DNA from 2 places in the Streptomyces sp. NPDC051180 genome. Region 2 is predicted to be linked to the other one. Evidence: riboswitches for the same ligand, from Rfam matches in the RefSeq annotation. Region 2 holds a riboswitch; the other holds the start of a gene.
The links. Region 2 has a riboswitch for glycine ahead of gcvP (aminomethyl-transferring glycine dehydrogenase). Riboswitches for the same ligand answer to the same signal wherever they lie in the genome.

Region 1 (4,285 bases), on a different contig from region 2:
CCTGGTTCGCGGAGGCGCCGGAGTGCGGCTGGACGTTGGCGTACTCGGCGCCGAACAGGTCCTTGATCCGGTCGATCGCGATCTGCTCGGCCACGTCGACGTGCTCGCAGCCGCCGTAGTAGCGGCGGCCCGGGTAGCCCTCGGCGTACTTGTTGGTGAGGACGGAGCCCTGGGCCTCCATGACCGCGACCGGAGCGAAGTTCTCCGAGGCGATCATCTCGAGGGTGGACTGCTGACGGCGGAGCTCGGCGTCGACGGCGGCGGCGACGTCGGGGTCCAGCTCGTGGAGGGGAGTGTTCAGAAGCGACATGAATCGATCCCTAAGGGGTCTCGGGCCCGGTCTCAGTTCCCGGCGGAGAACGCGGTGTACTCGTCGACGGTGAGCAGGTCGTCCGGCTCACCCGCGACGCGCACCTTGAACAGCCAGCCACCCTCGAACGGAGCCGTGTTCACCAGGGACGGGTCGTCCACCACGTCCTGGTTGGCCTCGACGACCTCGCCCGTGACGGGGGAGTAGAGGTCGCTGACGGACTTCGTCGACTCCAGCTCGCCGCAGGTCTCGCCCGCGGTGACGGTGTCGCCGACGGCGGGGAGCTGGGCGTAGACGACGTCACCGAGCGCGTTGGCGGCGAACTCCGTGATGCCGATCGTCGCGACGCCGTCCACGGCGTCCGACAGCCACTCGTGCTCCTTGGTGTAGCGCAGCTGCTGGGGGTTGCTCATGACCTGATTCTCCTGGATCGGGGGAGTACTGATGAACGTGGGTCTTACGGGGTGAGACGCGGAGTGAGACGGATGCGTCACTTCTGGCGCTTGTAGAACGGCAGCGCGACGACCTCGTACGGCTCGTGGGCGCCACGGATGTCCACACCTACACCCTCGGTGCCCGGAGCGGCGTGCGCCGCGTCCACGTAGGCCATGGCGATCGGCTTGCCGAGCGTCGGGGACGGGGCGCCGGAGGTCACCTCGCCGATCACCACGCCGTCCTTGACGACGGAGAAGCCGGCCCGCGGGACCCGGCGGCCCTCGGCGACCAGGCCGACCAGCTTGCGCGGCGGGGCGGACTCGGCGCGCTCGGCGGCCTTCTCCAGCGCCTCACGGCCGACGAAGCGACCCTCGTTGGTCGTCTTCTCGAACTTCACGACGCGGCCGAGGCCGGCGTCGAAGGGGGTCAGGGCGGTGGTCAGCTCGTGGCCGTACAGCGGCATGCCCGCCTCCAGGCGGAGCGTGTCGCGGCAGGAGAGGCCGCAGGGGATCAGGCCGACCGGGGCGCCCGCCTCGGTCAGCGCCTTCCACACGCCCTCGGCGTGCTCCGGCTTCAGGAACAGCTCGAAGCCGTCCTCGCCGGTGTAGCCGGTGCGGGCGATCAGCGCGGGCACGCCCGCGACCGTGCCCGGCAGGCCGGCGTAGTACTTCAGCCCGTCCAGGTCGGCGTCGGTGAGCGACTTCAGGATGCCGGGGGACTCGGGGCCCTGCACCGCGATCAGGGCGTACGCGTCACGGTCGTCGCGGACCTCGGCGTCGAAGCCCTCCGCGCGTGCCACCAGCGCGTCCAGGACGATCTGCGCGTTCGACGCGTTGGCGACGACCATGTACTCCGTCTCGCCCAGCCGGTAGACGATCAGGTCGTCGAGGATGCCGCCGTCCTCCTGGCAGATCATCGTGTACCGGGCGCGGCCGAGGCCCACCGTGGAGATGTTGCCGACCAGGGCGTGGTCGAGGAGCTCGACGGCCTGCGGACCGGTGACGGTGATCTCGCCCATGTGGGAGAGGTCGAAGAGGCCGGCCTGCGTGCGGACGGCGTTGTGCTCCTCTCGCTCGCTCGCGTACCGCAGCGGCATGTCCCAGCCCGCGAAGTCGGTCATGGTCGCGCCCAGCGAACGATGCAGGGCATCGAGGGCGGTCAGACGGGGGGCAGTGGTCATGGGGTGGCTCCCGGGTCCCAAGGGCGTGATCGGTGACGAAAACACATGACGGGCGAGGACGTCCTCCCCATCTGTCATGGAACCTGAGAGGTTCACCGAGGGCATCCTCGGCTTGCACCTTGGGTGGGGACACGCGAGGTGTCCCGCTTTTCAGATCTGCCTCATCCGCGCGGTACGGGGCCTGAGAGATTCAAGGGAGGGTCTTGCTCCTTCGGCGTCCGGACGCACTCGGCTGTCCGGAACTCTCCCGCGCGGATTCGAGCGGCCGGTATGCGATTGTGTGGCGACTGTGCGCGCCTGGCGCGCACATCATTGCACGCGGTGTCGGCGGGGCAAATCGCTTGTGTGCCATTACCGTTTCTTTACACTTCTTGGGCAAGGGTCTCCTCAGGTCTCCTGAGACCCGACTGGGGGAGCGATGAGGATCCAGCACACCGGCGCGTACGCGACCGGCACCGGCATACCGTCCCAGCGAGCCCGCGCCCGGACCCGCGGCCGCGGCCGTCTCCTGCGCGACCTGCGCGAGCGCGGCGGCCGAGGCCCCCGCGCCCTCACCTTCGCCGCCGGCGACCTCGTGGTCGTCTCCGGACTCCCCGGCAGCGGCAAGTCCACCCTCATGCGCCGCGCCGCCGAGGGCCACGGCATCGACTCCCAGGACGCCCGCGAGCGCTGGGAGGCCCGCATGCCACGCCTCCTGCCGTACGCCGTCTACCGCCCCCTCGTCCGGCTCGCCCACTACGCCGGCCTCCGCCGCGCCCTGCGCTCCGGGGCGAGCGTCACCGTCCACGACTGCGGCACCCAGTCCTGGGTCCGCGGCTGGCTCGCCCGCGAGGCCCGCCGCCGCGGCCGCGCTCTCCACCTGGTCCTGCTCGACGTCACCCCGGACACCGCCCGGGCCGGCCAGCACGCCCGCGGCCGCGGCGTCTCCGCCTACGCCTTCGCGCGCCACCGCAGAGCCGTCGGCCGGCTCCTGCGGGCCGCCGAGTCCGGCAGCCTCCCGCCCGGCTGCGCCTCCGTGACCCTCCTCGACCGGGCCGCCGCCGACACCCTGCGGCGCATCTCCTTCCGCGAGGCCGTCTGACGGCCCCCGGCCCCGTAAGGGCCCGTACCCTTCCCTTTTGGCCACGGCGGCGCCGGGGCGGCGTTAGGGTGCTGCCGGGCGGCCGGTGCGGCAGGCCGTGCGAGAAGGGGAAAGACGACCGTGGACGTGACGTGGCCGGGCAACGAGCTCGAAGAGGTCCTCGCCGCCTCACTGGGCAACCCCGCGGCGGGCGGGCGTCTCGTCGAGGTGCTGGGCCGCAGCGCGGTCTGGGTGCCCCTCCCCAACGGCGGCGGCCCCGACAGCCCCGACCTCGACCTCCCCACCCTGGAGATCGACGGCGCGGCCTACGTCCCCGTCTTCAGCTCCGAGCAGCAGTTCCTCGCCTGTGTCGGAGACCACATGTCCTTCGCGGTGGCCCCCGCCCGGGACTTCGCCCGCGGCCTGCCCCCGCAGCTCGGCATCGCCGTGAACCCCGGCGGCACCGTCGGCGTCCCGCTGCCGCCCCCGGCCGTCGCCGAACTCTGCCGCACCGGCCGCACCCCGCTCGACGGCCCCGCCTCCGGCGGCCGCGTCCGGCTCTTCGAGCCCGACTGGCAGGACGACCCGGTCGACTTCCTCGCCGCGGCCTCCGCCGAGTTCGAGGCCACCGGCGTCGTCACCACCGCCCGGCGCGCGCTCGCCAGCGTCGAGGGGACCGAACCGGCCCTCTTCGTCGGCGTCCAGCTGGCCGCCTGGGACGGCGTCGACCGCAACGCGCCGCTGGACGCCCTCGGCAGGGCCCTCGGCCGCGTCGAGGTCGCCTGGCCGGTCAACCTCATCCTGCTCGACATGGCGCAGGACCCGGTCGGTGACTGGATGCTGGAGCGGGTGCGCCCGTTCTACCAGCGCGCCGCCGTGTGAGCGGGCGCCTGTTTAAGCTGAACTGGCCGGTGGGCCGAACGGACTCGGCAGCGGCACGCACGCCGCGCGGACACGGTGGACGGAAGAGGGGCGGGGACCCATGGTGAGCGCGTCAGGCACCGCGGCGGCCGGAGAGGTCGAGCGCATGCTGCGCGAGGTGGCGCCCGGACGCTACGACGCGTACGAGCAGCTGCTGCACGCCCTCGCCGACGGCGAACTCCGGATGCTGCTCTGGCACGGATCGGCCGGCTCCGCCGACGCCCAGTACGGGAACATGGAGGTCGACGGCTTCGGCTACGCGCCCTGCGTCACCTCCGCCCAGGAGCTCGCCGCGTCCGGCTGGAACCGCGGCCACGAGGTCGTCACCGGCCGGGAGATCGCCCGCGCCCTCTACCCCGACCGCTGGGGCGTCTGGCTC
Region 2 (4,285 bases):
GAGCGGCTGCGGGCCGACATCCTGGCGACGACGGGGCTGACGGGGTCCGTGGGACTCGCGGGCTCGAAGATGATCGCGAAGATCGCCTCGGAGGAGGCCAAGCCGAACGGGCTCGTCCTCATCGAGCCCGGCACCGAGCGGGAGCTGCTGGGACCGCGGTCGGTACGGATCCTGCCCGGCGTGGGACCGGCGACCGGGGAGCACCTGCGGCGGGCCGGGATGACCACGGTGTCCGACCTGGCGGAGGCGGGCGAGGACGAGCTCGTACGGCTGCTGGGGCGGGCGCACGGGGCCTCGCTGCACCGGATGGCCCTGGGCCACGACGACCGGCCGGTGGTGGCCGAGCGGGACGCGAAGTCGGTCTCCGTCGAGGACACCTTCGACGTCGACCTGCACGACCGGGTGCGGATCAGGGTGGAGGTCGAGCGGCTCGCCGACCGGTGCGTCGGGCGGCTGCGGGCCTCGGGCCACTCGGGGCGGACGATCGTCCTGAAGGTGCGGCGCTATGACTTCTCGACCCTGACCAGGTCCGAGACCCTGAGAGGTCCCACGGACGATCCCGCCGTCGTGCGCGAGGCCGTCGGGCGGCTCCTGGAGGCGGTGGACACCACCGGCGGCGTACGGCTGCTCGGGGTGGGCGTCAGCGGCCTGGCGGACTACACGCAGGAGGACCTGTTCGCCCAGGCGGCCGGTGCCGCGGAGGAGACCGAGGGCGAATCGCCCGCGGAGGGCGCCTCCACGTCCCTGAGCGCCCCTGACGCCGCCCCGGAAGGTGCCGGTGGTGCCGAGGGGCCCGGTGGGGCGCCTGAGCCCGTGGAGCGCCACTGGTCGCCCGGGCACGACGTCCGGCACGCGGTCTACGGCCCCGGGTGGGTGCAGGGGAGCGGGGTCGGGCGGGTCACCGTCCGCTTCGAGGAGCCGGGGTCGACGGCCCCGGGGCGGGTCCGGACGTTCGCCGTGGACGATCCGGACCTGGTGGCGGGGGAGCCGTTGCCACTGGTGGGGTGAGCGGCTTTCCGTCGCGGAGGGGGAAGGCCGGGCACCGTGGTGCCCGGCGAGACCTCGGGCCCGCGTCAGCCGGGCTCGGCCCGCCCGCTCGCGAGGGTGGGCCGGAGGCGCGGGGGGTCAGGAGCCGGCGAGGCGGCCGAAGTCGGTGTCCGGGTGGTCGGAGGGGGGCGGGGGCAGGGCGAGGCTGTAGTGGCGGTACAGCTGGAGCTCCTGCTCGGGGGAGAGGTGACGTCCCACGCCGAAGTCGGGGGCGTCCTTGATGAGGGCGCGTTCGTAGGGGATGTGGAGCCCGTCGTCGAGCAGGTCGCTCGGGTCCAGGGGGACGAACGCGTCCCGGCTGAACAGGCCGGTGCGGACGGCGGCCCACTCCGGTATGCCGGTCGCGTCGTCCAGGTACACCTCGTCCACGGTGCCGATCTTGTGTCCGTTGCGGTCGTACGCCTTGCGGCCGATCAGGCTGCGCGGATCGATGTCGGTCTGCACGGTCCCTCCAACTGGTCGCAACTGCTCTACACCCCTACGAAAGTGCACAACTGGGATGTCGGCCACTTGAGCGATGGCAGCCACAACGGCGCTGGTAGGCTGGCTGTGGCTGTCGACCCTGTGCGGGAGAGTCCCCCGGAGAAACCTTCCGGTGGGCGCCGAAGGAGCAAATCCTCCCCGGAATCTCTCAGGCCCCTGTACCGCGCGGACGAGGTCACTCTGGAAAGCAGAGCGGATGCCCGACGGCGTCCCGCTCTCACCGACGGTGAAAGCCGGCGTGCCGTGAGGCGTGCCGGTGAAACTCTCAGGTTGAGATGACAGAGGGGGAGGCCGTCCGGGTACCCGCGCCGTGGTGCCCCTCGCAGGTCGTGACGACCAGGAGGCCTCCGTACATGACCGCCAACCGCATTCCGCTCTCCGAGCTCGAGCAGGGCATCCCGTTCGAGCAGCGGCACATCGGCCCCGACGCCGAGGCTCGGGCCAAGATGCTCGCCCAGGTCGGTTACGGCTCGCTCGACGAGCTCACCGCCGCCGCGGTGCCGGACGTGATCAAGAACACCGAGGCGCTGGGCCTGCCCTCGGCGCGCACCGAGGCCGAGGTCCTCGCCGAGCTGCGCTCGCTCGCCGACCGCAACCAGGTCCTGGCCCCGATGATCGGCCTCGGCTACTACGGCACCTTCACCCCGCCGGTCATCCTCCGCAACGTCATGGAGAACCCGGCCTGGTACACGGCATACACGCCCTACCAGCCGGAGATCTCCCAGGGCCGCCTGGAGGCCCTGCTGAACTTCCAGACGACGGTCGCCGACCTGACCGGCCTGCCCACCTCGGGCGCCTCCCTCCTCGACGAGGGCACCGCCGCCGCCGAGGCCATGGCGCTGTCCCGCCGTGTCGGCAAGGTCAAGAACGGCGTCTTCCTCATCGACGCCGACGCGCTGCCCCAGACGATCGCCGTCATCCAGACGCGCGCCGAGCCGACCGGTGTCGAGGTCGTCGTCGCCGACCTCGGCGAGGGCATCCCGGCCGAGGTCGCCGAGCGCGGTGTCTTCGGCGTCCTGATCCAGTACCCCGGCGCCTCCGGTGCCGTGCGCGACATCAAGGCCGTCGTCGACCAGGCCCACGAGCTCGGCGCGATCGTCACCGTCGCCGCCGACCTGCTCGCGCTGACCCTGCTCACCTCGCCCGGCGAGCTCGGCGCCGACATCGCCGTCGGCACGACGCAGCGGTTCGGCGTCCCCATGGGCTTCGGCGGCCCGCACGCCGGTTACATGGCCGTCCAGGACAAGCACGCCCGCTCCCTCCCGGGCCGCCTCGTCGGCGTCTCCGTCGACGCCGACGGCAACCGCGCCTACCGCCTCGCCCTGCAGACCCGCGAGCAGCACATCCGCCGCGAGAAGGCGACCAGCAACATCTGCACCGCGCAGGTCCTGCTCGCCGTCATGGCCGGCATGTACGCCGTCTACCACGGCCCGGACGGCCTGCGGCAGATCGCCCAGCGCACCCACCGGTACGCCGCCATCCTCGCCGCGGGCCTGACCGCCGGCGGCGTGGAGCTCACCCAGGGCGCCTTCTTCGACACCCTCACCGCCCGCGTCCCGGGCAAGGCCGACGAGGTCGTGGCCGCCGCCCGCGAGGCCGGCGTCAACCTCTTCCGCGTCGACGCCGACCACGTCTCGATCTCCTGCGACGAGACCACGGGCCGCGAGCAGCTCGCCGCCGTCTGGGGCGCCTTCGGCGTCACCGCCGACGTCGAGGCGCTGGACGCCGTCACCGAGGACACGCTGCCGGCCGCGCTGCTGCGCACCGACGCGTACCTGACCCACCCGGTCTTCCACGCGCACCGCTCCGAGACGTCGATGCTGCGTTACCTGCGCAAGCTGGCCGACCGCGACTACGCGCTCGACCGCGGCATGATCCCGCTCGGCTCCTGCACGATGAAGCTGAACGCCACGACCGAGATGGAGGCGGTGACCTGGCCCGAGTTCGGCCAGATGCACCCCTTCGCCCCCGTCGAGCAGGCGCAGGGCTACGTCACGCTCATCACCGAGCTGGAGGAGCGCCTCGCCGAGGTCACCGGCTACGACAAGGTGTCGATCCAGCCGAACGCCGGTTCCCAGGGCGAGCTGGCCGGCCTCCTCGCCGTCCGCGCCTACCACCGCGCCAACGGCGACGAGCAGCGCACGGTCTGCCTCATCCCGTCCTCCGCGCACGGCACCAACGCCGCCTCCGCGGTCATGGCCGGCATGAAGGTCGTCGTCGTCAAGACCGCCGACGACGGCGAGGTCGACGTCGAGGACCTGCGCGCCAAGATCGCGCAGTACCGCGACGAGCTCTCCGTGCTGATGATCACCTACCCGTCGACGCACGGCGTCTTCGAGGAGCACGTCGCCGACATCTGCGCCGAGGTCCACGAGGCCGGCGGTCAGGTGTACGTCGACGGCGCCAACCTCAACGCCCTCGTCGGCCTGGCCAAGCCCGGCCACTTCGGCGGCGACGTCTCCCACCTGAACCTGCACAAGACCTTCTGCATCCCGCACGGCGGCGGCGGTCCCGGTGTCGGCCCGGTCGGCGTCCGCGCCCACCTCGCCCCGTACCTGCCCAACCACCCGCTCCAGCCCACCGCGGGCCCGGAGACCGGCGTCGGCCCGATCTCGGCCGCCCCCTGGGGCTCCGCCGGCATCCTGCCGATCTCGTGGTCGTACGTGCGCCTCATGGGCGGCGAGGGACTCAAGCGCGCCACCCAGGTCGCCGTCCTCGCGGCGAACTACATCGCCAAGCGCCTGGAGCCGCACTT

Region 1: linked by a shared signal. The riboswitch ahead of gcvT (glycine cleavage system aminomethyltransferase GcvT) and the one ahead of gcvP (aminomethyl-transferring glycine dehydrogenase) in region 2 are both predicted to bind glycine.

What each region holds. Positions count from the first base shown of each region.
Region 1 is NZ_JBFBBC010000019.1:93,293-97,577, forward strand. It holds gene glyA (serine hydroxymethyltransferase) at 1-310, opposite strand, end outside; gene gcvH (glycine cleavage system protein GcvH) at 343-723, opposite strand; gene gcvT (glycine cleavage system aminomethyltransferase GcvT) at 801-1,925, opposite strand; glycine riboswitch at 2,086-2,185, opposite strand; gene AB0424_RS27535 (AAA family ATPase) at 2,344-3,006, shown strand; gene AB0424_RS27540 (enhanced serine sensitivity protein SseB) at 3,127-3,867, shown strand; gene AB0424_RS27545 (enhanced serine sensitivity protein SseB C-terminal domain-containing protein) at 3,971-4,285, shown strand, end outside.
Region 2 is NZ_JBFBBC010000031.1:6,944-11,228, reverse strand. It holds gene AB0424_RS30505 (DNA polymerase IV) at 1-1,008, shown strand, start outside; gene AB0424_RS30500 (PRC-barrel domain-containing protein) at 1,126-1,491, opposite strand; glycine riboswitch at 1,605-1,704, shown strand; gene gcvP (aminomethyl-transferring glycine dehydrogenase) at 1,884-4,285, shown strand, end outside.